One region of the Streptomyces sp. 142MFCol3.1 genome, then DNA from elsewhere that is predicted to be linked to it. Evidence: riboswitches for the same ligand, from Rfam matches in the RefSeq annotation. Region 1 holds a riboswitch; the other holds the start of a gene.
The links. A riboswitch is a leader RNA that binds a small molecule or an ion and turns the genes downstream of it on or off. The one in region 1 is predicted to bind glycine.
Positions count from the first base shown of each region.

Region 2: it holds a riboswitch for glycine, as region 1 does, so the genes downstream of both, gcvT (glycine cleavage system aminomethyltransferase GcvT) here and gcvP (aminomethyl-transferring glycine dehydrogenase) in region 1, are expected to answer to the same signal.

Region 1 is NZ_AUKV01000006.1:324,484-339,911, forward strand. Features, by position in the region: gene H305_RS0111400 (PhzF family phenazine biosynthesis protein) at 1-269, shown strand, start outside; gene H305_RS0111405 (CPBP family intramembrane glutamic endopeptidase) at 446-1,246, opposite strand; gene H305_RS53340 (hypothetical protein) at 1,470-1,703, shown strand; gene H305_RS0111415 (glutamate--cysteine ligase) at 1,729-3,246, opposite strand; gene H305_RS0111420 (hypothetical protein) at 3,759-4,343, shown strand; gene H305_RS0111425 (DUF5999 family protein) at 4,787-4,993, shown strand; gene gcvP (aminomethyl-transferring glycine dehydrogenase) at 5,123-8,008, opposite strand; glycine riboswitch at 8,183-8,278, opposite strand; gene H305_RS0111435 (PRC-barrel domain-containing protein) at 8,392-8,766, shown strand; gene H305_RS0111440 (DNA polymerase IV) at 8,685-10,148, opposite strand; gene H305_RS0111445 (MerR family transcriptional regulator) at 10,253-10,927, opposite strand; gene H305_RS0111450 (bifunctional nuclease family protein) at 11,169-11,642, opposite strand; gene H305_RS0111455 (MerR family transcriptional regulator) at 11,729-12,484, opposite strand; gene H305_RS50470 (FHA domain-containing protein) at 12,527-13,495, opposite strand; gene H305_RS0111465 (DUF881 domain-containing protein) at 13,557-14,396, opposite strand; gene H305_RS0111470 (small basic family protein) at 15,128-15,428, opposite strand, start outside.
Region 2 is NZ_AUKV01000045.1:45,569-60,996, reverse strand. Features, by position in the region: gene H305_RS0139440 (SDR family NAD(P)-dependent oxidoreductase) at 1-197, opposite strand, end outside; gene H305_RS0139435 (TetR/AcrR family transcriptional regulator) at 292-867, opposite strand; gene H305_RS0139430 (L-serine ammonia-lyase) at 1,190-2,557, opposite strand; gene glyA (serine hydroxymethyltransferase) at 2,730-3,992, opposite strand; gene gcvH (glycine cleavage system protein GcvH) at 4,004-4,381, opposite strand; gene gcvT (glycine cleavage system aminomethyltransferase GcvT) at 4,590-5,708, opposite strand; glycine riboswitch at 5,856-5,953, opposite strand; gene H305_RS0139410 (AAA family ATPase) at 6,122-6,817, shown strand; gene H305_RS0139405 (enhanced serine sensitivity protein SseB) at 6,860-7,627, shown strand; gene H305_RS0139400 (enhanced serine sensitivity protein SseB C-terminal domain-containing protein) at 7,811-8,611, shown strand; gene H305_RS0139395 (ABC transporter permease) at 9,064-10,062, shown strand; gene H305_RS0139390 (ABC transporter substrate-binding protein) at 10,101-11,873, shown strand; gene H305_RS0139385 (ABC transporter permease) at 11,943-12,950, shown strand; gene H305_RS0139380 (ABC transporter ATP-binding protein) at 12,947-14,044, shown strand; gene H305_RS0139375 (ABC transporter ATP-binding protein) at 14,041-15,428, shown strand, end outside.

The sequences.
Region 1 (15,428 bases):
TCGCGACCGCCCGCGCCGAGGACGCCTCCCGCGGCTACGACTTCGTCTCGCGCTGCTTCTTCCCGAACGTCGGCATCGACGAGGACGCGGTCACCGGCAGCGCCCACACGGCCCTCGCCCCGTACTGGTCCGAGCGCCTGGGCCTGCCCGACCTCACCGGCCTCCAGGCCTCCCGCCGCTCCGGCCTCGTCCGCACCGGGCTGCGCGGGGACCGCACACTCCTGACCGGCCGCGCGGTCACGGTCATCGAGGGCGAGCTGCTGGCCTGAGGGCACGGCTCACGGCGCGGCTCGCGACACGGCTCGCGACACGGCTCACGGCACGGCGAGAAGGGGCGTACGGACCTGCCGTTCGCCCCGCGCCGCCGGTCACCGGGCACCCTCGCCGGCGCACGTCGCCGGCAGCGGGGGCGTCAGGCCTGTGCCCCCGCACCGCCCTGCCGCGCTCAGGCCGTCGGCAGCCACCCCACCTTCCCGGCCAGCAGCGCGTACCCGACGAAGGCACCGATGTCGAGCAGCGAGTGGGCCACCACGAGCGGGCCGACCCGTCCCCAGCGCCGGTACAGGTAGACGAAGACGACGCCCATGACCATGTTGCCGATGAACCCGCCGATGCCCTGGTAGAGGTGGTACGAGCCGCGCAGCACCGCGCTCGCCACCAGCGCGGTCCCCGGCGTCCAGCCCAACTGCCCCAGCCTGCGCAGCAGATAGCCGACGACGATGACCTCCTCCAGCACTGCGTTCTGCACGGCCGAAAGGATCAGCACCGGGTACTTCCACCACACGTCGGGCAGCGCCTCCGGCACCACCGTGAGGTTGAAGCCGAGCCCCCGGGCCGCCAGGTAGAAGGCGATGCCCGTACTGCCGATCACCGCCGCGACGCCCGCCCCGCGGCCGAGGTCCGGCCACGGGCGCGTGCGGTCGAAGCCGATGGCGCGCAGCCCCGTGCCCTCCCGCAGCAGGAAGTGCGCGACGAGCGCCACCGGCACCAGGGCCGACGCGATCCCGAAGAGCTGCCAGGCCAGATCGAGCCACGGCCGGCCGGGTGCGGCCGAGGCGTTGAGGGTGGCCGCCTGGTCCTTCAGACCCCCCGGTTTGGTGACTGATCCGACAAAGCTGATCAGCGCGGACACCCCACTCGCACCGAGCGAGAGCCCCAGAACGAGCAGCGTCTCGTCCCGCAGAATCCGCCGTGTCAGCCCCTCCTTCGGAAAGGAATCGGCCACCGACCCCGCCTCCACCTGCACTCCCGCCTCCAGTTGAGTAATCCCGCCGCATCCCCATCTTGACCCCGCCAGGGTCTCGAAAGAAGTTACGAAGATCGTGCGCGACAGGCCGTCCAGGGGACGGACACCGTACGGGGCGCACCTCCCCCTTCCCCTGTCTTACGGCCGTTTCGCGGCTCGGGGGTCAAAAGGGAGGACGCCACCGTCATGGGGCGTCCCAGCTTGCCCGACGAGTACGGGCCGGGTGCCGCCGACCCCCGCCACGCGCGCGCCGCCGCACTCGACCGGCTGCAACGGCTCACCGCCCCGCAGCGGCCGGGTAGCGATGGTCGCGATCGCGGTGGGTCCCGACGCCGACAGGCAGGAGATGGAGCAGATCGCCAGGGGGACCGACGGCTCGGGCCATCAGGTCGGCGACCCGTCGCAGATCCACTCGCGGATCCTGACGGCGATCATGGCGGCGGGCAGCCGAAGCTGACCCGCCCCGTGAACCGGCGGTCCGATCAGCCGAGCGGCACCGGTTCCGGCAGCCCGACCGGCCAGGTGTGCACCGGCTCGCCGAGATGCATCAGCTCGCCGTAACGCCGTGTGGTCGCGGCCAGCGCGGCCTCCCGGCTGAGCCCCTTCTCCAGGGCCCGGTGGAAGGTGGCCGCCTGCCACGTCGCTCCGTTGGTGCGCAGCCGGCACCGGTCCTCGATCACCCCCAGGTAGAGGTCGCGGTCCGCGGGTTCGACACCCCAGGCGTCCAGCCCGGCGGCGGCCAGCGGCAGCAGCTCGTCACGGACCAGGTTGACCACGTCCACCTGGGTCGTCCCGCCGTACCGGCCCCGCCGCGGCCATTCCAGACGGGCGTCGATGCCGTGCCTGCAGGCGGCGTCGAAGTTCGCGGCCGCCGACTCGAAGGACAGTCGCGTCCACACGGGCCGCGACTCCTCGGCGAGCGCGCGGACGAGCCCGTAGTAGAAGGCCGCGTTGGCGATCACGTCGACGACGGTGGGGCCGGCGGGCAGGACCCGGTTCTCGACGCGCAGGTGGGGGACGCCGTCGGCGATGCCGTACACGGGCCTGTTCCAGCGGTACACCGTGCCGTTGTGCAGCACGAGTTCGGCGAGCTTGGGGGTGCCTCCGCCGTCCAGGACGGCCTGCGGGTCCTCGTCGTCGCAGATCGGCAGCAGCGGAGGGAAGAAGCGCAGGTTCTCCTCGAACAGCTCGTACGCCGAGGAGATCCATCGCTCGCCGAACCAGGTGCGCGGCCTGACCCCCTGGGCCTGCAACTCGGGCGGCCGGGTGTCCGTGGACTGCTGGAAGAGCGGGGGCCGCGACTCACGCCACAGCTCGTGACCGAACAGGAAGGGCGAGTTGGCCCCCACGGCGACCTGCGCGGCGGCCACCGCCTGCGCGGCGTTCCACACGTCCGCGAACCGGCCCGGGGTGACCTGGAGATGCAGTTGCACCGAGGTGCACGCGGCTTCGGGCGCGATGGAACGCGACCTGCACACCAGGCGCTCGATGCCGTCGATGTCCAGGGCGAAGTCCTCTCCCCGGGCGGCCACGATCTGATCGTTGAGCAGCGTGTAACGGTCGACGTCCGACAGATTGGCAAGGACCAGGTGGCGCTGGCCGAGCGTCGGCAGAATGCCGATCATCACGATTCCGGCATCGACCTCGCCGGCTTTTCGGTGCGCGTACGCGAGTGAGGTGCGCAGCTCCTCGGCGAGCCGGTCGAATACCCGGTCACCGAGCCGGTGTGGGGCTATGTTGACTTCCAGGTTGAACATGGCGAGTTCTGTTTGGAAATCGCGGCTCGCAATGCGATCGAGTACTTGCGCATTCATCATTCTGGGCATGCCGTCCGGTCCTGCGAGATTCAACTCGATCTCCAGGCCCATCAGATTCTTGGGGCGATCGAACCTCTTCTCCTCCAGCAGTCGCTCCAGCACCGTCAGACACTGGCGGAGCTTGTCGCGGTGGCGCTGGCGATCGGACAGGTCGAACGGCCCTGCCACGACCTTCTCCCCCATCGAAGTGTCCCTCCTCGGATGGGCGGCCGATGCTCCGGCCCCTGGCGTCCCGGGTCACGTGGGATGATGCCCCGGCATCGCCATTCATAACGCCCCCGGACGAGCTCGCGGACCGCTAGGCTGGAGTCCGGGCCCCGGGCACATTCACGAGGCATGCGGCAATGTGCAAGTTACGGCCCGACATGATCTCGTGAAAAACGCCGACGCGAATCGGCCGACCGCTTCGGCGAAGCGTTCCGAGGTCATCGCGCCGCCCTCGCGCCGAATCGGGATGAACCTCCTCGTTTCATCGACCGAATAGCGCCTTGTTCTTCATATTCGGGACGGCTAGACGAAACACCGTCTGAACACGTGTCGTATAAACTCCGCAAACGAGGCAGAGAATTGGCGCTCGCGGTCGTGGAACCTGTCGGCAGATCCAGACCCCACGCCCCCTCTGACCCCGAGAGCTGACAGCGCCGTCCGCCCCCGCCCTCGTGCCGCCATGCCTGTCGAATGAGAGGCGACCCACCATGCCGCTGCATGTCCCCCCGGCTCCCGCGCCCGCCCTTCGCACCGTCCTCATGGCACTCGGTTCCCCCACCGCAGTCCGCGAGGCCCGCACCCCGTCCCTGCGTCTGGCCCAGGGGCCCGTCACACCCGAACTCCCGCTGCCCGTGCACGTCCTGGACCGGACCACTCCCGAGGGCGCGCCTGCCACCCGGCTCGCCGGCTGGCGCTTCCTGATCCGCAGCGGCGACCGCGCGGTCGCCGCGGCCGACACCATGCTGACGCCCGACGGCTGGGCGTTCTCCCGCTTCTTCGAGGGCCCGTACATCACCGCGACCGAACGCGCGGTGCGTCAGGCCGAGTCCATGCAGCAGCCGTACCAGGCACGCCTGCTGTCCGTGCCCGAGCTGTACATGCTCACGCTCTGGCTGCACGGCGACTGCACCGCGGACGCCGCCACCGGACTCCCCGTCGCCACCGACCTCCTCGTCCCGCTGGCTCCGGCGCCGCCCGGCATCGCCGCACACCGTCCGCACAGCGTCGCCGAGCTGCTGCCGGTGCTCACCCACCGGCTCACTCCCGCACCGCTGCTCATCACGCCCGCGTAGGACCGCGACCACCCCGCCCGCACGGGCGGACACCCTCGCGAACCGCGCACGACAGGCACCGGCTCCCGTGCCCCGCCGCTGCTCCGCCGGCCGCGGGGCACGCCGCTGCGCGCCGCCCGTCCCAGACCGCCGCGCGAGCGCGCTCGTCGGTGCTCCACGGCGCTCGTACGAGGCAGGACATGCCCGGCGCCCCGACCGGACTAGCCCTATTCGGCCACCCCGAACCACCCGAAGAGACAGTGCAGTTGGGATGAACCGTCCGCACGGGTGATGCGTCATCAACCTGTAAGAAGCGGTGCCGCGAAATCCCTGCGGATTGACGTCCGTAGAGCAACACTGGTTTCCAGACCACACACCAACGGGGGGCGGCCATGACCTCATCGAGCCGCGGGACAGACACCACAGCCATCACTCACATCTCGACCCAGCGAAAGATCCCATCCATGTGCCAGCACCAGCCACCGTGTCCGTCAGCCGAGTCAGCCGATCGGGAGTCCGCCCGTCTCGCGGCGCATCACCCGGAGCAGGGATGGAGCCTGCTGTGCAACGGCGTTCTGCTCTTCGAGGACACCGGTGAGCTCCTGCCCGACGGCCAGATCATCGCCCCCCACCGCCCCCTGGGCAGCGCACAGGTGATGACGGCCGCCTGAGGCACCACGGGTCGCAGGCACGCGGCCCGGACACACGAGGGGCCGGCCCGGAGACGTACTCTCCGAACCGGCCCCGACGCATGTCCGTGGGCGACTACTCCTCGTAGCCGCCCGCGTCCGCCGTGTCGATCAGTCCTCGTAGGCGTCCAGCGGCGGGCAGGAGCAGACGAGGTTCCGGTCGCCGTACGCCTGGTCGATGCGGCGCACCGGCGGCCAGTACTTGTCCGCGGCCGAGACACCGGCCGGGAAGACGGCCTCCTCGCGCGAGTACGCGTGGGTCCACTCGCCACCGAGCGCGGCGGCGGTGTGCGGGGCGCCCCGCAGCGGATTGTCGTCGACCGCCCACTCACCCGAGCCGACCTTCTCGATCTCGGCGCGAATCGCGATCATCGCGTCGCAGAACCGGTCGAGCTCGCCCAGGTCCTCGGACTCGGTCGGCTCGATCATCAGCGTCCCCGCCACCGGGAACGACATCGTCGGCGCGTGGAAGCCGTAGTCGATCAGGCGCTTGGCGATGTCGTCGACGCTCACGCCGGTCGCCTTGGTCAGCGGGCGCAGGTCGATGATGCACTCGTGCGCCACCAGCCCGCCCGGACCGGTGTAGAGCACCGGGTAGTGCGGCTCCAGACGCTTGGCGATGTAGTTCGCGGACAGCACGGCCACCTGCGTGGCGCGCTTGAGGCCCTCGCCGCCCATGAGCCGGACGTAGGCCCAGGAGATCGGCAGGATGCCCGCGGAGCCCCACGGAGCGGCCGAGATCGGGCCCACACCGGTCTCCGGACCGGCCGCGGGCTGCAGGGGGTGGTTGGGCAGGTACGGCGCCAGGTGCGCGCGCACGCCGACCGGGCCGACGCCCGGGCCGCCGCCGCCGTGCGGGATGCAGAACGTCTTGTGCAGGTTGAGGTGCGAGACGTCACCGCCGAAGTGCCCCGGCTTGGCAAGACCCACCAGCGCGTTGAGGTTGGCACCGTCGACGTAGACCTGACCGCCGGCCTCGTGGACCTGCGCGCAGATGTCGGCGACGTGCTCCTCGAACACTCCGTGCGTCGAGGGGTACGTGATCATCAGTACGGCGAGTTCGTCACGGTACTGCTCGATCTTGGCACGCAGGTCCTCGACGTCGACCTCGCCGTCGTCCGCGGTCTTGACGACCACGACCTTCATGCCGGCCATCACGGCGCTCGCGGCGTTGGTGCCGTGCGCGGAGGACGGGATGAGGCAGACGGTGCGCTGCTCGTCGCCGTTGGCCCGGTGGTAGCCGCGGACGGCCAGCAGACCGGCCAGCTCGCCCTGCGAACCGGCGTTGGGCTGGAGCGAGACCTTGTCGTACCCGGTGACCTCGGCGAGCCGCTCCTCGAGCTCCGTGATCAGCGTGAGGTAGCCCTGTGCCTGCTCGGCCGGGACGAAGGGGTGCAGCTGGCCGAACTCGGGCCAGGTGACCGGCTCCATCTCCGTGGTCGCGTTGAGCTTCATCGTGCATGAGCCCAGCGGGATCATGCCGCGGTCGAGCGCGTAGTCGCGGTCGGACAGCTTGCGCAGGTAGCGCAGCATCGCGGTCTCGGAGCGGTACTGGTGGAACACCGGGTGGGTGAGGTAGTCGTCGGTGCGCAGCAGCGCGTCCGGCAGGGTGTCCTCGGCGGTGGCGTCCAGCGCCTCGACGTCGCCCTCGACACCGAACGCGCTCCACACGGCGCCGAGCTCACGGCGCGTGGTGGTCTCGTCGCAGGACATCGACACGTGGTCGGCGTCCGCCTGGTGGAGGTTGACGCCGTGCTCGCGGGCGGCGGCGACGATCTCCGCGGCCCTGCCCGGGACCCGTACGGTCAGTGTGTCGAAGTACGCACCGTGCACGACCTCGACCCCGCCCGCCGTCAGACCCGCGGCGAGCACGGTGGCGTACCGGTGGGTGCGTCGCGCGATGGTCCGCAGACCGTCGGGGCCGTGGTAGACGGCGTACATGCCGGCCATCACGGCGAGCAGCACCTGAGCGGTGCAGATGTTGCTGGTGGCCTTCTCCCGCCGGATGTGCTGCTCGCGCGTCTGCAGTGCGAGGCGGTACGCCTTGTGTCCGTCGGCGTCGACGGACACACCGACCAGGCGACCGGGCAGGCTGCGGGCGAACTTCTCCTGGACCGCCATGTAGCCGGCGTGCGGACCGCCGAAGCCCATCGGCACACCGAAGCGCTGCGTCGTACCGACGGCGATGTCGGCGCCGAGCTCACCCGGCGAGGTGAGCAGGGTCAGGGCGAGGAGGTCGGCGGCCACGGTGACCACCGCGCCGAGCTCGTGGGCCTGGTCGACGACCGCCTTGATGTCGCGTACGGCACCGGAGGCGCCGGGGTACTGGAGCAGTACGCCGTTGATGTCGCGCTCGGCGATCTCGGCCGGGATGCCTTCGCTGAGGTCGGCGACGACGACCTCGACGCCGGTCGGCTCCGCTCGGGTCTCGATGACGGCGATGGTCTGCGGCAGGGCGTCCGCGTCGACCAGGAAGAGGCCCTTCTTGTTCTTGCCCATGCGCCGGGACAGCGCCATCGCCTCGGCGGCGGCGGTGCCCTCGTCGAGCAGCGAGGCGCCCGAGGTCGGGAGCCCGGTCAGCTCGGCGACGACGGTCTGGAAGTTGAGGAGCGCCTCCAGGCGGCCCTGCGAGATCTCCGGCTGGTACGGCGTGTACGCGGTGTACCAGGCCGGGTTCTCCATGACATTGCGCAGGATCACCGGCGGCGTGAACGTGCCGTGATAACCGAGGCCGATCATCGAACCGAGCACCTCGTTGCGGTCCGCGAGGGAACGCAGCTCGGCGAGGACCTCCGCCTCGGTACGCGCGCCGGGAAGCTTCAGCGCCTCGGCATTCTTGATCACGTCCGGCACCGCGGCGGCCGTCAGATCGTCGAGCGAGCCGTATCCGACGTGGGCGAGCATCTTGGCCCTGGCCTCGATGTCGGGCCCGATGTGGCGCTGCTCGAAGGGGATTCCCTGTTCGAGCTCGGAGAGCGGAATGCGGTGGGCGGTCATTGCGGAGGCCTCCTGGTCTGACGCGACCTTCGAGGGGCACCCCGGCACGGGTACCCCGACGGCCTCCCCCTCTGTCATCTCAACCTGAGAGCTTCACCGGCCCGTCCGACGTGCCGGTTTTCACCGTCGGTGAGAGCGGAAGCCGTCGGCGACCGCCCTGCTTTCCAGAGTGACCTCGTCCGTGCGGTACGTGAGCCTGAGAGATTCCGGGGAGGATTTGCTCCTTCGGCGCCTCCGATGAAGTCTGGAGGACTCTCCCGCACGGGGTCAGCAGCCGCTGTCAGCCTACCAGCGAGGACAGGACACGATCCTTCGAGTGGCCGCCTGCCTGAATGTGCTCTTTTGTAGTGCTTACGAATGAGTTGCGACCAAGTGGAGGGCCCGTGCAGACCGACATCGATCCGCGCAACCTGATCGGCCGCAAGGCGTTCGACCGCAATGGCACCAAGATCGGCACGATCGACGAGGTGTACCTCGACGACGCGACCGGCGTACCGGAGTGGGCGGCCATACGCACCGGCCTCTTCAGCAGGGACGCTTTCGTGCCCCTTGAGCCCAGTGAACTCGTGGAAGGGGCCCTGCGCATCCCCTTCGACCGGGCTCTGATCAAGGACGCTCCCGACTTCGGCGTGGGCCGGCACCTCTCGCCCGAGCAGGAGCTCCAGCTCTACCACCACTACGGACTCGACGTGGCGGCCCCCTCCCCGCCTCCGCCGGACCGTGACTTCGGCAAGGTCGCGGGCTCGGACGAGCCCTGACCTGGATGCTCCGACGCGTCCGGGACGACCACCGGAACGACCAGGGGCAGCGGATCGGCCGGCTCCAGCTCGGGGTCGTCGGTCCGGAACGTCTTGACCCGCCCCGGCGCGGAGTAGGGCGTCTCGAACCGCACCGTGACCCGACCCAGGCCGCTGCCCTGGACCCAGCCGTGCCCGTGCTCGGCGTGCCGCACGTCGTGCCCGGCGGGCCACCGGCGCTCGGCGAGCGCCTCCGGTGATGCCCCGGACTCGCGTGACCCCTCGTAGGCGGGGTGCTCCTGGTCGGGAAGCTCCTCCGCCGCGGCATGGGCCTGCGCCTGCGCGAACAGGTCCTCCTGTGTGTAGTCGGCGAGCCCGGAGACTCCGACCCCCAGCAGCCGGACGCCACCGGTCGTGTCCACGGCCTCCAGGAGCCGCGCGGCGGCCTCCCGCACGACCGCAGGATCGTCCGTGGGCCCCCGCAGCGTCTCGGACCGGGTGAGCGTCGAGAAGTCGTACCTCCGCACCTTCAGGACGATGGTCCGCCCCGACAGTCCCGCCCCGCGCAGCCGCTGCACGCAGCGGTCGGCGAGCCGCTGCACCTCCAGACCGACCCGCATCCGGTCGTGGATGTCCACGTCGTAGGTGTCCTCGACCGAGACGGACTTCGTCTCCCGCTCGGCGACCACGGGCCGCTCGTCGTGCGCCAGCGCCATCGCGTACAGCGCGTGTCCGTGCGCCTTTCCCAGCAGCCGTACGAGCTCGTCCTCGCCGGCCTCGGCGATCTCCTCGACCGTGGTGATCCCGGCCCGCCGCAGATGGTCCCCGGTCGCGGGACCCACGCCGGGCAGCGTCCGCACCGACATCGGCCCCAACAGCGCGCGCTCGGTGCCGGGCTCTATCAGGACCAGTCCGTCGGGCTTGGCCTGCTCCGAGGCGATCTTCGCGAGCATCTTGGACGCGGCGAGCCCCACCGATCCCGTGAGTCCCGTGACGGCACGGATGTCCGCGCGCAGCTTCACCCCGGCGAGCCGTGCGGAGCCCGCGTCCCAGGCCGCGCCCCCCGCTTCCAGGTCCACGAATGCCTCGTCCAGGCTCAGCGGCTCCACCAGGGGCGACAGGGCCCGCAGCAGCGCCATCACCTGCTCGCTGACCTCCTTGTAGAGGCTGAAGCGGGGCACGAGATACGCGGCGTTCGGTGCGAGGCGGCGGGCCTGGGCCATGGGCATCGCCGAGTGGACACCGAAGACCCGGGCCTCGTACGACGCGGTGGCGACGACTCCACGCGGTCCGAGCCCACCCACGACGACGGCTTTTCCGCGCAGGCTCGGCTTGGACGCCTGTTCCGCCGAGGCGAAGAAGGCATCCATGTCGAGATGCAGGATGGTGGGCGCGGTTCTCACATGTCCGATGCTGCACCACGCCACTGACAATGCCCCTGCGAGGCCCGCCGCTCACGGGACGGCCCGTGGAGCGGCGCGCCCCTCGCGCGGGGACGCTCAGGGGGTCACACAGCCCGGTTGCGCCGTCGCGCCAGCTCGTCCGCGGGGTTGTGCCCGACGAGCGTCTCGCCGGTGTCCACACGCTCTCCGTGCAGCTGCGACAGGGCACCCTCGACGTCCCGCCACACCACTCCCACGGCGATCCCGAAGACCCCTTGGCCGCCCTGGAGCAGCGCGTGGACGTCGTCGGGCGAGGTGCACTCGTAGACGGTCGCGCCGTCGCTCATCAGCGTCATCCGCTCCAGGTCCCGGAAGCCGCGCTCCCTGAGGTGCTGCACCGTGGTGCGGATGTTCTGCAGCGACACGCCGGTGTCGAGGAACCGCTTGACGATCTTAAGGACGACGACGTCACGGAAGCTGTAGAGCCGCTGCGTCCCGGATCCATAGGCGGGCCGCACGCTCGGCTCGACGAGCCCGGTCCTCGCCCAGTAGTCCAGTTGCCGGTAGGTGATGCCCGCGGCGGCACATGCCGTGGGACCGCGGTAGCCGATCTCCTCGGAAACGGCCCCTGCCTCGTCCGGCACCGCCGTCGGCCGCATCGGAGCATGCTCGCCCGTGCTGCCGTGGTCGGGGTACCCCCTGCTCGAGCGGAGCCGAGCGCTGGTGGGAGGGTACGGGCCGCTCTCCCCCAGACCGTGTCCGGGGGCACCCCCAGCCGTACCGTCGCCGCTGTTTCTCACGCCGACCTCCGTCCTTGACCTGCCTTCTCGACGGTAGGCAGTCACCACCGGTGCGTCAACGATCGCCACACTCGGCACGCCGAGTGATAATCACCCTAAGAGTGGTTTCTCGTGCCCCACCGCGGGGAAAGGCTAGCCGAATGCTCCCCGCTCGGCCCGCGGCGCACCACACTGGCCACGGGCAATTGCCGCCGGGACCGGCGCACCTGCGCGGACACCGCCGATGGGCGGTGGCGGGGCCTCACTGGCTGTTGGTGCCGAAGTCCTCGGGCGAGATCTGGTCGAGGAACTCGCGGAACTTCTCCACCTCGTCCTCCTGCTCGTCCGGGATCGCGATGCCGGCGTCGTCGAGCACGCCGTCGCTGCCGTAGATCGGCGTTCCGGTGCGCAGTGCCAGCGCTATGGCGTCGGAGGGCCGTGCGCTGACCTCGACCCCGCTGGCGAAGACCAGCTCCGCGTAGAAGACGCCCTCACGCAGGTCCGTGATGCGTACCTCGGTGAGCTCCTGACCCACGGCCTCCAGCACGTCCTTGAACAGGTCGTGGGTCAGCGGTCGTGCGGGGGCCATGCCCTGCTGGGCGAAGGCGATCGCGGTCGCCTCCCCCGGTCCGATCCAGATGGGGAGGTACCGGTCGCCTCCCACTTCACGCAGAAGCACGATCGGTTGGTTGGAGGGCATTTCGACCCGGACACCTACGACATCGAGCTCGTTCACACAGCAACCCTAGGCCGTGCCCGGGACGTTTGGGTAGTCGGGCACAGAACGGGTGGACGATCCGGAGCCCCGGCCGACGCCCCGGTTCAGGGCAGTCGTACGCCCAGCGCGGTCTGCACGAGCGCCGCGTGCAGTTTCACCGTGAGCCCCGCGAGCTCCTTGGTACGGGCCTCCGCGTGCGCCCGCGTCTGCGGGTTGCGATGGCGCCGCAGCGGGGCCACCACCTGGTCGACGAGCCCCGCGTCACGCTCCGCGGCGGCCTTCATCGCACGCAGATGGCGTGGCTCGATCCCGAACCGCCCCAGCTCGACGACCAGACTCGCGACGGTCACCGCCTCGGCGTCGTACACGCCGTCCGCCAGCGGTGCGATCAGCCCGTACGACTCCCACTCCGCCAGGTCGCGCTCGTCGATCTCCGCGGCGGCCAGCAGCTCGGCACGGCCCACACGGGCCGCCGTGGGCGCCTCGGGCTCGCCCATGAAGTCGCCCAGGGGTTCGCCGTCCCCCGCGTCGCGCTGACGGCCCGCGGACGGCAGACGCACGGGCTCACCGCGCTCCAGGGCCTCCAGGTGCTGGCGGATCACCTTGAGGGGCAGATAGTGGTCCCGCTGCATCCTCAGGACGTGCCCGAGGCGCTCGACGTCGTGGGCACTGAACTTGCGGTACCCCGAGGGGGTCCGTCGCGGCTCGACGAGCCCCTCCGACTCCAGGAACCTGATCTTGGAGATGGTGACTTCGGGGAACTCGTCGCGCAGTGCGTTCAGCACCACACCGATGCTCATCAGCCCATTGTCCGTGGCGGCGGTACCGCTGCCGGCACCGCCGCTCGGTCTTTGAAGCATGGACCTTCCCTGGGGTCCCCCCTGACGGAGTCTGGGGGAGGGTCAGATGGCCCGCTGGCTCGCGTAGAAGACCAGCCGGTACTTGCCGATCTGCACCTCGTCACCGTTCGCCAGAGCTACCTGGTCGATCCGCTCGCGGTTGACGTACGTGCCGTTCAGGCTGCCGACGTCGGCCACCGTGAACGAGCCGTCCGCCGCGCGCCGGAACTCCACGTGGCGACGCGAGACCGTCACGTCGTCCAGGAAGATGTCGCTCTGCGGATGACGCCCCGCCGTGGTCAGCTCGCCGTCCAGCAGGAAGCGGCTGCCCGAGTTCGGGCCGCGGCGCACCACCAGGAGCGCCGAGCCGAGCGGCAGCGCGTCGACGGCCGCCTGCGCCTCCGGGGAGAGCATCGGCGACGGCGTCTGACCCGTCACCTCGGCGTCGTAGGCCTCGATGCCGGAGATGGAGATCGTGGACGTCGTCTCGGACGGACGCTCGGCGCCGCCCCGCAGCGGCGCACCGCAGTTGGAACAGAACCGGCTGTTCTCGGCGTTGCGGTTACCGCACCTCGTACACACCAGGGCCATGGACGGATCCTCCTGCCGCGGCTGCCCACCGGGGGCATGGGACGCATACGGGCCGGAGGCAAACCCTCCACCCGCACCTGAGGTTGACGGATCCCCGAAACCTATGCGGCCGGACTGGGCAGGGTCAACAGACGGCGCGCCCTGACCACCGGAATTGTCACCACCCGGACCAGCGACCTGGTCACGGAACAGCGGGCGGTCGCCGCCGTGGGCCTCCGCGTCTCCCTGGCGCGGTGCACGGTGCCGGGCGGTGGCGTTGTCACCGCTGCCCTCTCGCGCGCTCTTGCCGAACAACTTCGCAAACAACTTCACGGGCGATTCCCCTTGACCGAAACAGACCCGCCCGTGGGGCAGGACGAACCCTGATTGAACACACCGGTCGACCCGGACATCCTCACAACGTCCGTATCCACCAGACAGTTTCCACCACGCACCACCCAATCGGTGCGCCGACCCCCCGCAACCTCATGCCCTCGCCGGACGACCCTCATGCGACCCCGGCTCACTGGGAGGACGACCGAGCGTAGTCAGGCCGCTTCGCCGGTCGCAAGGCGTCCACCACGATCTTGGTCGCACGGTCCACCGTCACGGTGGCCTGCTCCTTCTCCAGTGTCTGCACCACACCTCCGGGGATGTTCAGCGCCGGCTCCAGGTCCTGCGGCTTGCCGATGACCTTGAAACGATAGGGCTGGGCGATCTTGTTCCCGTCGACCTTCACTCCGCCGTCGAAATCGCTCAGGAAGGTGTTGGCGACGACGCGTACGCCGTTCACCTGGATCGCCTCCGCGCCGGCCGCGCGCAGCTCCTGGACCGCGTCGAGCAGCATGTCCGCCTTGACCGTCCCTTTCGCATCGTCGATCGTCACGGTGATGCCGGGCCCCTGCGCCGCCACGGTGCCCGCCAGAATGCCGAGTTGTTTCTCCTTCTCGACCGTCTGCTTGCGAGCCTCCTCCGCCTGGTTCGAGCTGTTCTCCAGCTCGGTGCGCTGATCTTCGAGACCCTGCTTCTCGTCCTCAAGACGCTGAGTTCGGTTGTCGAGTTCATCGAGGATGCGTACGAGATCTTCCTGACGTGCTCCGCGCAGGGCGCTGCCGCTGTCGCTGTTGGAGGCGACCTGGACGGCGAGACCGAATCCAAGGCCGAACAGCAGCAGGGCGACGATGAGTTGGGCACGCGACACACGCGGCGGCCACAGTCCGTCGACCAGGCGCTGACGTCCGGTCATCGAGGGCCCTGCGCCCTCTTCATCCTGATGTGAGCCGGAATTTCCGGAATGAGCCGCGGCGGGTACTTCTTGGGGAAGTTCCTTGCGCAGCCGGTTCTCCGGAGCGCCGGACGGCAGGACGTTGGGCGGGGGCTCGGAGTTCCTGGACGGCTGCGGGCTATCGAAGGGCCGGACGGGCTGCGGCGGCCGCGCCGACTGCGACTGCTGTACCGGACGCGGCTGCTGGGCAGGACCCGGCCGCTGCGCAGGGCGGGGCTGCTGCGCGGAACCCGGCTGCTGCGTGCCTTGAGCCGGCCGAGCCGGGTGCGCGGGCCGGCCCCCCTGTCCTGGCTGCACCGGGCGCCCGGGCTGAGCACCCTGAGGGGGGCGGACCGGCTGCGACTGCCTCGGACCCTGAGCCGGCCCTCCCGGCTGCGGCGGCTGGGCGCCCTGCGCCGGTCGCGCGGACTGCGGCTGCTGGGCGCTCTGCGTCGGTCCCGCGGGCTGTGGCCCCTCCGCGTCCTCGGGCAGCCGGAAGCGCTGAGAAGGCCGAACTGGATGAGTCGACTGGGCAGGCCGGGGCTGCTGGGGAGCCTGAGGCGGCGTGGGGTTCCCTGCCGGCCGACGGTCCTCCGCGCGCCCCTCGTTCCCGGAGGAAGCGGGGTTCTGGACAGGCCTCCGCCCCTCGGGAGACCTGGGGTCCGCAGCAGAGGTGGTGTCCGCGGCTGGCCTGCGCTCCCCGGCAGACCTGGGGTCCGCGGCGGGCCTCCGCTCCTCGGGCGGTGTCCGGCCCTCGACGGGCCGCTCGCTCTCGGAGGGCTTCGGGTTCTCGGAAGCCTGGGGGTTCTCGTCCTCGTTGCTCATCGGCCTCACGCCCGGAACACGTGCCGACGGATCGCCGCGGCGTTGGAGAAGATGCGGATGCCGAGGACGACCACGACACCCGTGGAGAGCTGCGCGCCGACGCCCAACTTGTCGCCCAGGAAGACGATCAGCGCGGCCACGACCACGTTCGACAGGAACGACACCACGAAGACCTTGTCGTCGAAGATCCCGTCGAGCATCGCCCGCAGACCGCCGAACACGGCGTCGAGCGCCGCCACGACGGCGATCGGGAGGTAAGGCTCGACGACCGCCGGAACCTCGGGCCGGACCAACAGTCCGGCCACG
Region 2 (15,428 bases), on a different contig from region 1:
CCCTCTGCGGTGGACAGGTCGACCGCCACGACCGTGACGTCGTGGCTGGCAGCCAGGGCGTCCAGTTCGGGAGTGGAGGAGCGGCTGCCGGCCACGACCTTGACGCCCTCTCGGGCCAGCTTCTCGACCACGGCCAGGCCGATGCCCTTGCTGGCTCCGGTGACGACGGCGACCTTGTCCTTGAGGTGCAGTTCCATGACGGTCCCTTTCTGGATTGACCAATACATAATGGTGGCAGGGTGAGTGGCAGGGTGAATCGCGGGCGGGAGGCGGTGGGGTTTGCTGCGGTGATCAGTCCAGTGCGCGCATCGCCGTGGACAGGGCGTCCTCCGTGAACTCCCTCCCCATGCGTGCTCCGCCGACGACACGGATCCCCTGGATGAACGTGGTCAGGAACCTGGCCAATTCCCTCGGGTTCTTCTCCGGAGAGATCTCGCCCTTCGCTTGTGCCCGCTCCAAGGCGCCGGCGAGGAAGGACTCGACCTGCCGGATCGCGGTGCTGACGCGGTCCGCTGCCGAGGGCTGGTCACCGCACTCTGCGGCGGTGTTGACCACGAGGCAGCCGCGCGTGGGGTCGGCCAGGTCCGCCTCGATCATGGAGGTGAGCACCTTGCGGACTGCGGGCCGGATCTCGGGCGTCTCGTCGAGGACCCTCTCCAGGTCGCTGCCCTGGAGGGAGACGTAGCGGTCGAGGGAGCGGATGTAGAGCTGATCCTTCGAGCCGAAGGCCGCGTAGAAACTGCCGCTGCCTATCGACAGCTCCTTCAGCAGGTCCTGCAGGGATGTCTCGGCGTAGCCCCGGCGCCAGAACAGGTCCATGGCACGGTCTATCGCCTGATCGATGTCGAATTCCCTGGTGCGTGCCATGGGGACAGCGTAGCGCGATTTGTGGAATAGTCAATCCACTATGAGGGGCGAGGCTCCTTACGGTATCCGTGCAGGTGAAGGTCTGTGCGCTGACGGCGTCCACGTGTGCGGGGTGAGCCTTGGCCGCTCGACGGCGATGGCGCCGGGCCCGCTGCCGGAAGACCACGACGTCCCCCGGTGACGGGCCGGGACCCGCTCGGACCGGCACGGTGAGGTGAGTTCAGGTCCGGCGCAGGGATGCCGACGCGACCGCCACCGTCGGCGCACCAGCGCCGGTGCGCGTCCTGGGCTTGCGCCGACGCACTGGTCAGGGCCTTCTCCCTCAGCACTCGATGATGTTGACCGCCAGGCCGCCGCGCGCCGTCTCCTTGTACTTGACGCTCATGTCCGCGCCGGTGTCCTTCATGGTCTTGATGACCTTGTCGAGGGAGACCTTGTGGGAGCCGTCGCCGCGCATCGCCATCCGCGCGGCGGTGACGGCCTTCACGGCCGCCATGCCGTTGCGCTCGATGCACGGGATCTGGACGAGGCCGCCGACCGGGTCGCAGGTCAGGCCCAGGTTGTGCTCCATGCCGATCTCGGCGGCGTTCTCGACCTGCTCCGGGCTGCCGCCGAGGACCTCGGCGAGGGCGCCCGCCGCCATCGAGCAGGCGGAGCCGACCTCGCCCTGGCAGCCGACCTCGGCGCCGGAGATGGAGGCGTTCTCCTTGAAGAGCATGCCGATGGCGCCGGCGGCGAGCAGGAAGCGGACGACGCCGTCCTCGTCCGCGCCCGGCACGAAGTTGATGTAGTAGTGCAGGACGGCCGGGATGATGCCCGCGGCGCCGTTGGTGGGGGCGGTGACGACGCGGCCACCCGCCGCGTTCTCCTCGTTCACGGCCATCGCGTAGAGGGTGATCCACTCCATGGCGTGGGCCAGCGGGTCGCCCTCGGCGCGCAGCTGGCGGGCGGAGACGGCGGCCCTCCTGCGCACCTTCAGGCCGCCGGGCAGGATGCCCTCGCGGGTCATGCCGCGTGAGACGCACGCCTGCATGACGCGCCAGATGCCGAGGAGCCCCTCGCGGATCTCCTCCTCGGTGCGCCAGGCCCGCTCGTTCTCCAGCATCAGCGCGGAGATCGACAGACCGGTCTCGCGGGTCAGCCGCAGCAGCTCGTCGCCGGTGCGGAAGGGGTACTTCAGGACGGTGTCGTCGAGCTTGATGCGGTCCTCGCCGACCGCGTCCTCGTCGACGACGAAGCCGCCGCCCACGGAGTAGTACGTCTTCTCCAGCACGAGGCCGCCGGAGGCGTCGTACGCGAAGACCGTCATGCCGTTGGCGTGGTACGGCAGGGCCTTGCGGCGGTGCAGGACCAGGTCGTCGTCGAAGGCGAAGCCGATCTCCCGCTCGCCGAGCAGGTTGATCCGCCCGGAGGACTTGATCTCCTCGACGCGCTCGTCGGCGCCCTCGACGTCCACGGTCCGCGGGGAGGCGCCCTCCAGGCCGAGCAGGACCGCCTTGGGGGTGCCGTGGCCGTGACCGGTCGCGCCGAGGGAGCCGTAGAGCTCGGCGCGTATGGAGGTCACCTGGTCGAGCAGTCCCTCGTTGCGCAGACGGCGGGCGAACATGCGGGCCGCGCGCATCGGGCCCACGGTGTGGGAGCTGGACGGGCCGATGCCGATCGAGAACAGGTCGAAGACCGAGATGGCCACGGGAACTCCTTGGTGGTCGCGCCGGACGCCGTTGTCCGGTGGAGGTGGTGCAGGGACTGCGGGGACTGCATGGAACGGGGCACCGCGCTCGGTTTCCAGTGTGCGCGGTGCCCCGGACGTTCGTACGAAGGGGACCGTACGAACCAAAACGTACGACAGAAAGCGTACGAAATTACTTCAGGCCCGGGTACAGCGGGTGCTTGTCCGCCAGAGCGGACACGCGGGCCTTCAGGGACACGGCGTCGTAGGACGGCTTGAGCGCCTCGGCGATGATGTCCGCGACCTCGGTGAAGTCCTCGGCCCCGAAGCCGCGGGTGGCGAGGGCGGGCGTGCCGATGCGCAGGCCGGAGGTGACCATGGGCGGACGCGGGTCGTTGGGGATGGCGTTGCGGTTGACCGTGATGCCGACCTCGTGGAGGCGGTCCTCGGCCTGCTGGCCGTCCAGCTCGGAGTTGCGCAGGTCCACCAGGACCAGGTGCACGTCCGTGCCACCGGACAGGACGTCCACGCCGACGGCCTTCGCGTCGTCCTGGACGAGGCGCTCGGCCAGGATGCGGGCGCCCTCCAGCGTGCGCTGCTGGCGCTCCCTGAACTCGTCCGAGGAGGCGACCTTGAACGAGACGGCCTTGGCCGCGATCACGTGCTCCAGCGGGCCGCCCTGCTGACCGGGGAAGACCGCGGAGTTGATCTTCTTGGCCAGCTCGGCCGTCGAGAGGATCACACCGCCGCGCGGGCCGCCCAGCGTCTTGTGGGTGGTCGTGGTGACGACGTGGGCGTGCGGCACCGGGTTGGGGTGCAGGCCCGCGGCGACCAGGCCGGCGAAGTGCGCCATGTCGACCATGAGGTACGCGCCGACCTCGTCGGCGATGCGGCGGAACTCCGCGAAGTCGAGCTGACGCGGGTAGGCCGACCAGCCCGCCACGATCAGCTTCGGCCGGGACTCCTTGGCCAGGCGCTCGACCTCGGCCATGTCGACCTGGCCGGTCTCGTCGTCCACGTGGTAGGCGACCACGTCGTACAGCTTGCCGGAGAAGTTGATCTTCATGCCGTGGGTCAGGTGCCCGCCGTGCGCGAGGTTCAGACCCATGATCGTGTCGCCCGGCTTGAGCAGCGCGAACATCGCGGCCGCGTTGGCCTGGGCGCCCGAGTGCGGCTGCACGTTCGCGTGCTCGGCACCGAAGAGCGCCTTGACGCGGTCGATGGCGATCTGCTCGACCACGTCGACGTGTTCGCAGCCGCCGTAGTAGCGGCGGCCGGGGTAGCCCTCGGCGTACTTGTTGGTGAGGACCGAACCCTGGGCCTCCATGACCGCGACCGGAGCGAAGTTCTCCGACGCGATCATCTCCAGGGTGGACTGCTGCCGGTGCAGCTCGGCGTCGACGGCGGCGGCGACGTCCGGGTCCAGTTCGTGAAGGGGCGTGTTCAGAAGCGACATGCGGTGACTCCTCAGCCGGCGGTGAAAGCGGTGTACTCGTCCGCGGACATGAGGTCCTCCGGCTCGTCCGTGACGCGTACCTTGAACAGCCAGCCGCCCTCGAACGGGGCGGAGTTCACCAGCGACGGGTCGTCCACCACGTCCTGGTTGGCCTCGACGACCTCGCCGGTGACCGGCGCGTAGAGGTCGCTGACCGACTTGGTCGACTCCAGCTCGCCGCAGGACTCGCCCGCGGTCACCGTGTCACCGACCTCCGGAAGCTGGGCGTAGACGACGTCGCCGAGCGCGTTGGCCGCGAACTCGGTGATGCCGACCGTCGAGACGCCGTCCTCGGCGACCGACAGCCACTCGTGCTCCTTGCTGTAGCGCAGCTGCTGGGGGTTGCTCATGGCCTGAATTCTCCTGTACGCGGGGGACTGCTGATGTCGGGGGTACCCCGAGCCCGGACGAAGCCGGAAACCCGGGGGAGGGGTGGTCATGGGATACGAGACGGCACGCCGGGGCACAGGTCACGCACCAACGCGCACGGGTACCCCCGCGGCGCTCGCTCGGTCCGCTTCCTTCCGGTGCCCATGGCGCCCGTCGCGCGCCCGGTGCCTACTTCTGACGCTTGTAGAACGGCAGGGCCACGACCTCGTACGGCTCGTGGCTGCCGCGGATGTCCACGCCGACCCCGGCGGATCCGGGCGCCGCGTGCGCGGCGTCGACGTACGCGATCGCGATCGGCTTGCCCAGCGTCGGGGAGGGGGCGCCCGAGGTGACCTCGCCGATCACCGTGCCGTCGGCGACGACGGTGTACCCGGCACGCGGCACGCGACGGCCCTCGGCGATCAGGCCGACGAGCACCCGCGGTGGGTTCTTCTCGGCCCGCTCGGCGGCGGCCTCCAGGGCCTTGCGCCCCACGAAGTCGCCTTCCTTCTCGAACTTCACGACCCGCCCGAGCCCGGCGTCGAAGGGCGTCAGCGAGGTGGTCAGCTCGTGCCCGTACAGCGGCATGCCGGCCTCCAGGCGCAGCGTGTCGCGGCAGGACAGGCCGCAGGGGACGAGGCCGACGGGGGCGCCCGCCTCGGTCAGTGCCTGCCACAGCCGCTCGGCGTCCGCGGGCGCCACGAACAGCTCGAAGCCGTCCTCACCGGTGTAGCCGGTGCGGGCGATGAGCGCCGGGACGCCGGCCACGGTGCCCGGCAGGCCCGCGTAGTACTTCAGGCCGTCCAGGTCCGCGTCGGTGAGCGACTTGAGGATGCCGGGGGACTCGGGGCCCTGCACGGCGATCAGCGCGTACGCGTCGCGGTCGTCGCGGACCACGGCGTCGAACCCGTCCGCACGCCCGGTGAGCGCGTCGAGGACCACCTGGGCGTTGGAGGCGTTGGCGACGACCATGTACTCGGTCTCGGCGAGCCGGTAGACGATCAGGTCGTCGAGGATGCCGCCGTCCTCCTGGCAGATCATCGTGTAGCGCGCGCGGCCGACGCCGACGGAGGCGATGTTGCCGACCAGGGCGTAGTTCAGCAGGGCGGCGGCCTGCGGCCCGGTGACGGTGATCTCGCCCATGTGCGAGAGGTCGAACAGTCCGGCCTTCGTGCGGACGGCGAGGTGCTCGTCGCGCTCGGAGCCGTACCGCAGGGGCATGTCCCAGCCTGCGAAGTCGGTCATCGTCGCGCCGAGCGAACGATGCAGGGCATCGAGCGCGGTGTGACGGGGTGCGTTGCTGCTCATCGGTGGGGCTCCCAAGACATGACGGCGAGGTCGTTCCTCCCCATCTGTCATCGGAACCTGAGAGGTTCGCCACGACCCCACGAAACGGTGGTCATGACTTGCACCTTGGGTGGAGCCACTGGTCAGCGGCCCGCTTTTCAGATGTGCCTCGCCCGCGCGGTAACGGGGCCTGAGAGATTCAAGGGAGGGACTTGCTCCTTCGGCGCCCGGGGACTCGGCCCCCAGGACTCTCCCGCGCGGATTCAAGCGGCCGGTATGCAGTTGGCGCGCACATCATTGCACGCGCCGTCCGATCGGGGCACTCCGCATCTGTAACCGGCCTGTGGCAGTCCGAGTACGGAAACGAGAGAGACCACGCATTACCTTCTCTTTACACTCGACGGGGATGGGACTCCACACCCAAGGGGAGGACGATCACGGTGAACAGGACCACGGCGTACGCGACGACCTCGGGAATTGCCCTGCCCAAGCAGCCCGGCGCCCCGGCCCGGGAGGCGTGCGGACCGCTCCCGGCGGCCGTCGTCCGAGACCTCAGGGCCCGCGCAGGGCACAGCCCGCACGGCCTGCTCTTCGGGTCGTCCGACGTCGTGGTGGTCACCGGGCTGCCCGGCAGCGGCAAGTCGACCCTGATGCGCCGTGCCGTCACGGGCCCGCGCATCGACTCCCAGGACACCCGTGACCGCTGGGACGCCGGGACGGCCCGATGGCTGCCGTACGCGGTCTACCGCCCCTTCGTCCGCCTCGCGCACTACGCGGGCCTGCGTCGCGCGCTGCGCTCCGGCGCCGGCGTCGTCGTGCACGACTGCGGCACGCAGGCCTGGGTGCGCCGCTGGCTGGCCCGCGAGGCCCGGCGCCGGGGCGGCTCGCTGCATCTGCTGCTGCTCGACGTCCCGCCCGGCACGGCGCTCCGGGGGCAGCGCGACCGGGGCCGCGGTGTCTCGCGCTACGCCTTCGCGCGGCATCGCGGAGCCGTGACCCGGCTGCTGCGCGCCGTTGAGAAGGGCGACCTGCCCGAGGGCTGCGGCTCGGCGGTGCTCATCGACCGTGAGGCGGCGGACGTGCTGCGCCGGATCGACTTCGACGGCCGGGCCGTCACCGACGCCGACTAATCTTTCCAGCCGGAACAGTGGTTCGAAGCAGGCGGTAGACAGATGGACTTCCCGGCACAGGCGCACCCCCATCCGCACGGCGGATGGCCCGGCAACGAGCTGGAGGAGGTGCTGTCCGCCTCGCTCGGCGTGCCCTCGGCCGGTGCCCGTATCGTCGAGGTCCTCGGCCGCAGCTTCGTCTGGGTGCCCCTGCCGAACGGCGGCGGTCCGCACAGCGGCCCCCTCGACCTGCCGACGCTGGAGATCGAGGGCCAGGCGTACGTCCCCGTGTTCAGCTCAGAGGAGCAGTTCCGCCAGGTCACCGGCGGTCATCTGTCCTACACGATCGCGCCCGCCGTCGAATTCGCCCGGGGCCTGCCGCCCCAGGTCGGCATCGCGGTCAACCCGGACGGCGTCGTCGGCGTGCCGCTGCCGCCCCTCGCGGTGGCCGAGCTGTGCCGGGCGGGGCGGACCCCGCTGGACGGGCCGGCGAGCGGTGGCCGGGTGCGGCTGTTCGAGCCCGACTGGCAGGACGACCCGGTGGACTTCCTGTCCGCCGCGTCGGCCGAGTTCGCCGGGACCGGCGTCGTGCTCAGCGCCCGCCGCTGCCTGGCCAGCATCGAGGGCGGCGACCCGGTGATGTTCGTCGGCGTCGAGCTCTCCCAGTGGGAGGGCGACGCCCGCACCCTCCCGCTCGACGCCCTGGGCCGTGCCCTGGGCCGGGTCCCGGTCGGCCACGCCGTGAACCTGGTTCTCCTCGACGTCGCCCAGGACCCGGTGGGCGACTGGATGCGCACCCAGGTGCGGCCCTTCTACCAGCGCGAGCACTGACCCCGGCACGAGCGTGAGCGGTGACACCCCGAAGACCCGTGACGCCGTGCGTCAAGTCGCTGTCAGGATCGCCGCTTAAGCTGGTTTCATGGCTCGGTCGAGGTGCTGACGCAGGTTCGTCACCGGTGGCTCGGGCGTATTGGATGAGTTCGTCGTGAATTGTTCGCGAAGGGGCGGTTGAGGGTGAGCGCGTCGGGCACGGCCGCGGCCGGGCAGGTCGAGCACATGCTGCGCCAGGTGACCCCCGGGCGCTACGACGCCTACGAGGCGCTCCTTCGCGCGCTCGCGACCCCGTCGTCCGGTCAGGTCTGGATGCTGCTGTGGCACGGCCAGGCCGGCTCCCCGGACGCCCAGTACGGGAACATGGAAGTGGAAGGCTTCGGGTACGCGCCGTGCGTCACCTCCGCGCAGGAGCTCTCGGCCAGCGGCTGGAACCGCTCGTACGAGGTGGTCGACGGCCTCGACGTCGCCCGCACCCTCTACCCCGACCACTTCGGCCTCTGGCTCAATCCGCACGCGCCCGGCGGCGGCGTGGGCATCCCCTGGCTGGACCTGCGGCGCATCGCCGCGGGCCTGGAGCGGCAGCCCGCCGGACCGCTGCGGCTGTCCGAACCGGGCATCGAGATCCCGCAGTTCTACGCCCTGCTCACGCAGAACGCGCACCGCACCTCCGCCGTGCGGTCGCTGCGCCGCGCCTGGGTGCAGCCGGCGCTCGGCGCGCCCTATCTCGCCATCGGCCTTGACGTGTACGACACTTCGCCGCCCGCGGTCGACTCGGTGCGCGCCATGATGCAGCAGTCCATCGGCGCGGTCCCCGACGGGCTGCCCGTCTCGACCGTGGCGATGTCCGACGAGTACGACCCGGTGGCCATGTGGCTGCGCGTCAACGCCCGGCCGTTCTACGACCGTGAGGCCCACGCGGCCCCGGCCCAGGCGCCGATGGCGGGTGGCTACGGTTATCCGCAGGCCCGCGGCGGATACTGACGGCGCACACCGGCGGGCCGCCACCCGCGGATCGCCGGTCGGGGAGGGGTTCCCCGCGGCAGTGGCTCACGTCTGACCTGCACGGGAACCGGCGTAAGGGCTGCTTGTCCGGTTTAGGGAGGAGGCGTGCCGAAAGAGGGCGTCATCGCCCCTTCTGGCGCAACTGCCCCCCGTCCGCCTCGCGTTACCCACTGTTCGGATAACGGAATCCCCCTAAGAGCATCACGGTTGCGCATACTTTCTCCATCAGACCTGGCACGTGATCGTGGCGGCACTGAAGACTCGCCCCGCAGACATGGGGTCATCGATCCTGTGAGCGAGTGCAAGTCGAACGATCAGCCGGGTCACCAGGTCGCACCATCTGCGGCCGACCTCCCGGCACGCAAGTGAACCAAGCCGCAGACAGCGGCAGGCGTAGGCCGGTCACCACCGGCGAGAGGGGTCGGGTCACTGTGACCGCACCGATCGAGACCACCGCGGCGGCATCGGAAGCACAGCCAGAGGCTGTGCTTGCCGGAGTCGGCAAGGGGCAGATCGAGGGCCGTTCGCTGGGACAGATCGCCTGGACGCGCTTCAAGCGCGACAAGGTGGCGGTCGCCGGCGGTGTCATCGTCGTGCTGCTCATCCTGATGGCCATCCTTGCCCGGCCCATCCAGTCGATGCTCGGACTGGACCCGAACGCCTTCAACCAGGACCTGATCGACCCCAACACCTCGCTGCCCAAGGGCGGGATGGGCGGCATGAGCGGTGACCACCCGCTCGGTGTGGACCCGAAGTTCGGTCGCGACCTCGCCACCCGCCTCCTCGAGGGCTCCTGGGTGTCCCTGGTCGTCGCCTTCGGCGCCACCATCCTGTCGAACGTGATCGGCGCGATCCTGGGCGTCGTCGCGGGCTTCTACGGCGGGCGCGTCGACTCGATCATCAGCCGCCTGATGGACACCTTCCTCGCCTTCCCCCTCCTGCTCTTCGCGATCGCCATCTCCGCCACCCTGCAGGGCGGCGCGTTCGGCCTCGAAGGGCTCCCGCTCCACCTGAGCGTGCTGATCTTCGTGATCGGCTTCTTCAACTGGCCCTACCTGGGCCGGATCGTCCGAGGCCAGACCCTCGCCCTGCGTGAGCGTGAGTTCGTGGACGCATCCCGGGGCATGGGCGCCAAGGGCCCGTACATCCTGTTCCGGGAGCTGCTGCCCAACCTGGTCGGCCCGATCATCGTCTACTCGACGCTGCTCATCCCGACCAACATCCTCTTCGAGGCCTCCCTGAGCTTCCTCGGGGTCGGCATCCAGCCCCCGCAGGCGTCGTGGGGCGGCATGCTCAGGGAAGCGGTCAACTACTACGAGGTCGACCCGCAGTTCATGATCGTCCCCGGCCTCGCCATCTTTGTGACCGTCCTCGCGTTCAACCTGCTCGGCGACGGTCTCCGTGACGCTCTCGACCCGCGCAGCCGTTGATGCCTGACGCACACCGAGAGCCCATCAAGTTTCCGACAATGGAGGGGAACCCGCCCATCATGCGAAGGTCAGCGCTGGCCGCAGTTGCGGCCATCGGCTCCGCGAGCCTGCTCGTCGCAGGCTGCAGCAAGGCCGATGACAACAAGAACGACGACACCACCAAATCAGCTGGGGCCAACGCAGCGACCAAGGACGTCGTCAACGCCTCCACCAAGAAGGGGGGCACGGTCACGTACGAGTACTCCGACGTGCCGGACTCCTTCGACCCGGGCAACACGTACTACGCGTACATGTACAACCTCAGCCGGCTGTACGCCCGTCCCCTGATGACGTTCCAGCCCGGCGCCGGCGAGAAGGGCAACACCCTTGTCCCGGACCTCGCGGAGAGCAAGGGCGTCCCGAGCGACGGCGGCAAGACCTGGACGTACAAGCTGCGTGCGGGCCTGAAGTACCAGGACGGCACCGCGATCACGTCCAAGGACGTCAAGTACGCGGTCGAGCGCTCCAACTTCGCGCGTGACGTGCTCTCCCTCGGCCCGAACTACTTCCAGCAGTTCCTCGTGGGCGGCGACAAGTACAAGGGTCCCTACAAGGACAAGAGCGCCAAGGGCCTCTCGTCCATCGAGACCCCGGACGACACCACGGTCGTCTTCCACCTGAAGACCGCCTTCCAGGAGTTCGACTACCTGGTGGCCTCGCCGCAGACGGCTCCGGTCCCGCAGGCCAAGGACAACGGCGTCGACTACGTCAAGAACATCGTGTCCTCGGGCTCGTACAAGTTCCAGAGCTACTCCGACGGCAAGCAGGCCGTCCTCGTGCGCAACGAGAACTGGGACGCGAAGACCGACCCGCTGCGCAAGCAGTACCCGGACAAGATCGTCGTCAACCTGAAGGTCAACGCCGAGACGATCGACAAGGACGTCCTCGCGGGCGACGCGATCGACCTCGGTGGTGGCGGTGTCCAGGCCGCGACCCAGGCGCAGCTGCTCAGCTCCGCCGCCAAGAAGGCCGACACCGACAACACCTACGGTGGCCGTCTCGTCTACATGGCGATCAACACCAAGGTGAAGCCGTTCGACAACGTGGCGTGCCGCAAGGCCGTCCAGTTCGCGATCGACAAGGTCTCGGTGCAGACCGCCGAGGGCGGCCCGATCCGCGGCGACGTCGCCTCCACGGTCCTCCCGCCGGACATCCCGGGCTACGCCAAGTCGGACGTCTACGCGTCGGCCGGCAACAAGGGTGACGCGGCCAAGGCCAAGGACCAGCTCAAGGCCTGTGGCAAGTCGAAGATCAGCACCAACATCTCCGCGCGCAGCGACCGCCCGCAGGAGATCGACGCCGCCACCGCGATCATCGCGTCGCTGAAGAAGGCCGGCATCAACGCCACCCTGAAGCAGTACCCGTCGGGCAAGTACTTCACCGACTACGCGGGTGTCCCGAAGTTCACCGAGAAGCAGAACATCGGCCTGATCATGATGCAGTGGGGTGCCGACTGGCCCTCCGGCTACGGCTTCCTGCAGCAGATCCTGAACGGCTCCGCGATCGGCGCCTCGGGTAACACCAACCTGTCGCAGTACGACAACAAGGACGTCAACGGTCTCCTCGAGAAGGCGATCGGCACGCAGGACGACGCCGCGCGCAACGCCCTGTACACCGAGATCGACAAGAAGACCATGGACGACGCCGTCCTGGTGCCGCTGACCTACTTCAAGGTTCTGCTGGCCCGCCCGAAGTACGCGACCAACCTGGTCTCCACGGCGGCCTTCAGCGGTCAGTACGACTACCTCAACATCGGCACCACGAAGAAGTAGCAGCCCCGGAAGGCAGGTGAAGGCATTGGTGCCCGCGGGCTCAGCCCGCGGGCACCAGCGCCGATCCCCGTGATCTCGTACATCCTCCGTCGGACGGCAGCGGCAGCGATCCTGCTCCTGGTCGTCTCCGCGGTCACCTTCGCCATCTTCTTCCTGCTGCCAAGACTGGCCGGCCAGACCGCCGACCAGCTCGCGCAGCAGTACATCGGGAAGAGCCCGACGAAGGCCGACATCATCGCGGTCAAGCACAACCTCGGTCTGGACCAGCCCGTCTACGTCCAGTACTGGCACTTCATCAAGGGGATCGTCAGCGGCGCCACCTATGACCTGGGTCCCACCACGGCGCACTGCGACGCGCCGTGCTTCGGGTACTCCTTCAAGACCCACCAGGCTGTCTGGCCGGACCTCACCTCGCGTCTGCCGGTGACCCTCTCGCTCGCCGCGGGTGCCGCGGTGCTGTGGCTGCTGTCCGGTGTGGCCGCGGGTGTGATCTCCGCCCTCAAGCCGCGTTCGATCTTCGACCGCACCTTCATGGGTATCGCGCTCGCTGGTGTCTCGCTGCCCATGTTCTTCACGGGCAACCTGGCGCTGCTGCTCTTCACCGTCAACTGGCCGATCTTCGGGCGTACCTACGTCCCGTTGACCGAGAACCCCGCGCAGTGGGCCAACACCCTCTTCCCCGCGTGGTGTTCTCTCGCTCTCCTGTACTCCGCCATCTACGCGCGGCTCACCCGCTCGGGCATGCTGGAGACGATGAACGAGGACTTCATCCGCACGGCCCGCGCCAAGGGCCTGCAGGAGCGCAACGTGGTGGTCCGGCACGGACTGCGCGCCGCGCTCACCCCGATCATCACCGTCTTCGGCATGGACCTCGGTCTGCTGCTCGGCGGTGCCGTGATCACCGAATCGGTGTTCTCGCTGCACGGCATCGGCCAGTACGCGGTGCAGGGCATCACCGACAACGACCTGCCGAAGATCCTCGGCGTGACTCTTCTCGCCGCGTTCTTCGTCGTCGTGGCAAATCTTCTGGTGGACCTGCTGTACGCCGCCGCCGACCCGCGGGTGAGGCTCTCGTGACCGAACTTTCCAAGACCGGCGCCGCTGTCGGCGAGCCCGTCTCCTCGCCCTCGGACGCTCCCGAGGCGTTCCTCGAAGTGCGCGACCTCAAGGTGCACTTCCCGACCGACGACGGTCTCGTCAAGTCCGTCGACGGACTGTCCTTCTCGGTGGAGAAGGGCAAGACCCTCTCCATCGTGGGTGAGTCGGGCTCCGGCAAGTCCGTCACCTCGCTGGCGATCATGGGTCTGCACCGGCTCGGCGCGCGCGGCAAGAACGTCCAGATGTCCGGTGAGATCTGGCTGGACGGCAAGGAACTGGTGAACGCCGACCCGGACGAGGTGCGCAAGCTCCGCGGCCGCGAGATGGCGATGATCTTCCAGGACCCGCTGTCGGCGATGCACCCGTACTACACGGTCGGCAACCAGATCGTGGAGGCGTACCGCGTCCACCACAAGGTGGACAAGAAGACCGCCCGCAAGCGGGCGATCGAGATGCTCGACCGCGTCGGCATCCCCGAGCCGGCCAAGCGTGCCGACAGCTACCCGCACGAGTTCTCCGGCGGTATGCGCCAGCGCGCGATGATCGCCATGGCGCTCGTCAACAACCCCGAGCTGCTCATCGCGGACGAGCCGACGACCGCCCTCGACGTCACCGTCCAGGCGCAGATCCTCGACCTCATCCGTGATCTGCAGAAGGAGTTCGGCTCCGCGGTCGTCATCATCACGCACGACCTGGGCGTGGTGGCCGAGATCGCCGACGACGTGCTGGTGATGTACGGCGGCCGGTGCGTGGAGCGTGGCTCCGTCGACCGCATCTTCGAGCAGCCGCAGCACCCCTACACCTGGGGTCTGCTCGGCTCGATGCCGCGCATCGACCGTGAGACGTCCGACCGGCTCATCCCGGTCAAGGGCCAGCCGCCGAGCCTCATCAACGTCCCGTCGGGCTGTGCCTTCCACCCGCGTTGCCCGTACGCGGACCTGCCCAAGGGCGATGTCACCCGTACCGTGCGCCCCGAACTGCAGCTGATCGGCAGCGGCCACTACACCGCCTGCCACCTCTCGCAGGAGGACCGTACGCGGATCTGGAACGAAGAGATTGCGCCGAAGCTGTGAGTGAGACGAAGAAGACGGACGCCGCGGGCGCGGCGATCCCGCAGCAGGCAGCGGCCCCCGACGACCGCGCGGCCTCCGCCGATTCCTCGGAGAACCGCGAGGTCCTCCTCCGGGTCCAGGGGCTGCAGAAGCACTTCCCCATCCGGAAGGGCGTCCTGCAGCGCCAGGTCGGCGCGGTCAAGGCCGTCGACGGCATCGACTTCGAGGTCCGCAAGGGCGAGACGCTCGGCGTCGTCGGTGAGTCCGGCTGCGGCAAGTCGACCATGGGACGGGTCATCACCCGGCTCCAGGACCCGACCGGCGGCACCATCGAGTTCGAGGGCCAGGACATCACCACGCTGGGCGCCTCGAAGATGCGCCCGCTGCGCCGTGACATCCAGATGATCTTCCAGGACCCGTACGGATCGCTGAACCCCCGGCACACCATCGGTTCGATCGTCTCGGCGCCGTTCCGGCTCCAGGGCGTGGAGCCCGAGGGCGGTGTGAAGAAGGAGGTCCAGCGGCTCCTGGAGCTGGTGGGTCTGAGCCCCGAGCACTACAACCGATACCCGCACGAGTTCTCCGGCGGTCAGCGCCAGCGCATCGGTATCGCCCGCGCGCTCGCTCTCAAGCCGAAGCTGGTCGTGGCGGACGAGCCGGTCTCGGCCCTCGACGTGTCGATCCAGGCGCAGGTCGTGAACCTGATGGACGACCTTCAGGAAGAGCTCGGCCTGACGTACGTGATCATCGCGCACGACCTGTCCGTCGTCCGCCATGTCTCGGACCGCATCGCGGTGATGTACCTCGGCAAGATCGTCGAGCTCGCCGACCGCACCTCGCTGTACGAGGCGCCGATGCACCCGTACACCAAGGCCCTGATGTCGGCCGTGCCGGTGCCGGACCCCAAGCGCCGGGGGGCCAAGAGCGAGCGGATCCTGCTCCGCGGCGACGTGCCCTCGCCGATCGCCCCGCCGAGCGGCTGCCGCTTCCACACCCGGTGCTGGAAGGCCACGGAGGTCTGCAAGACGACCGAGCCGCCGCTCCTGGAGCTGAGGCCCGGTCAGCGGGTCGCCTGCCACCACCCGGAGAACGCCGAGGACCAGGCGCCGCAGGACACGGTGCTGCTGTCGGTGGCGAAGGAGGCGGTGGAGCTGGTGGTTCCGGCCGCCTCCGAGACGCCGGCCGAGAGCGGCGAGGGTTCTGCCGAGGCGACGGTCGAGGCCGCCGCGGAGGAGACTGCCGCCGTCGCGGAGACCGCCGCCGCGGAGAAGGCTCCCGCCGAGGCTGAGGCTTCCGCCGATGCCGATGCCGATGCCGACGCCGAGTCCGCGGAAGCGGAGGCTTCTGCCGAGGCGGAGACGGTGGCTGAGGCTGCCGGCGACGAGGCCGCGGAGGCTCCCGCCGA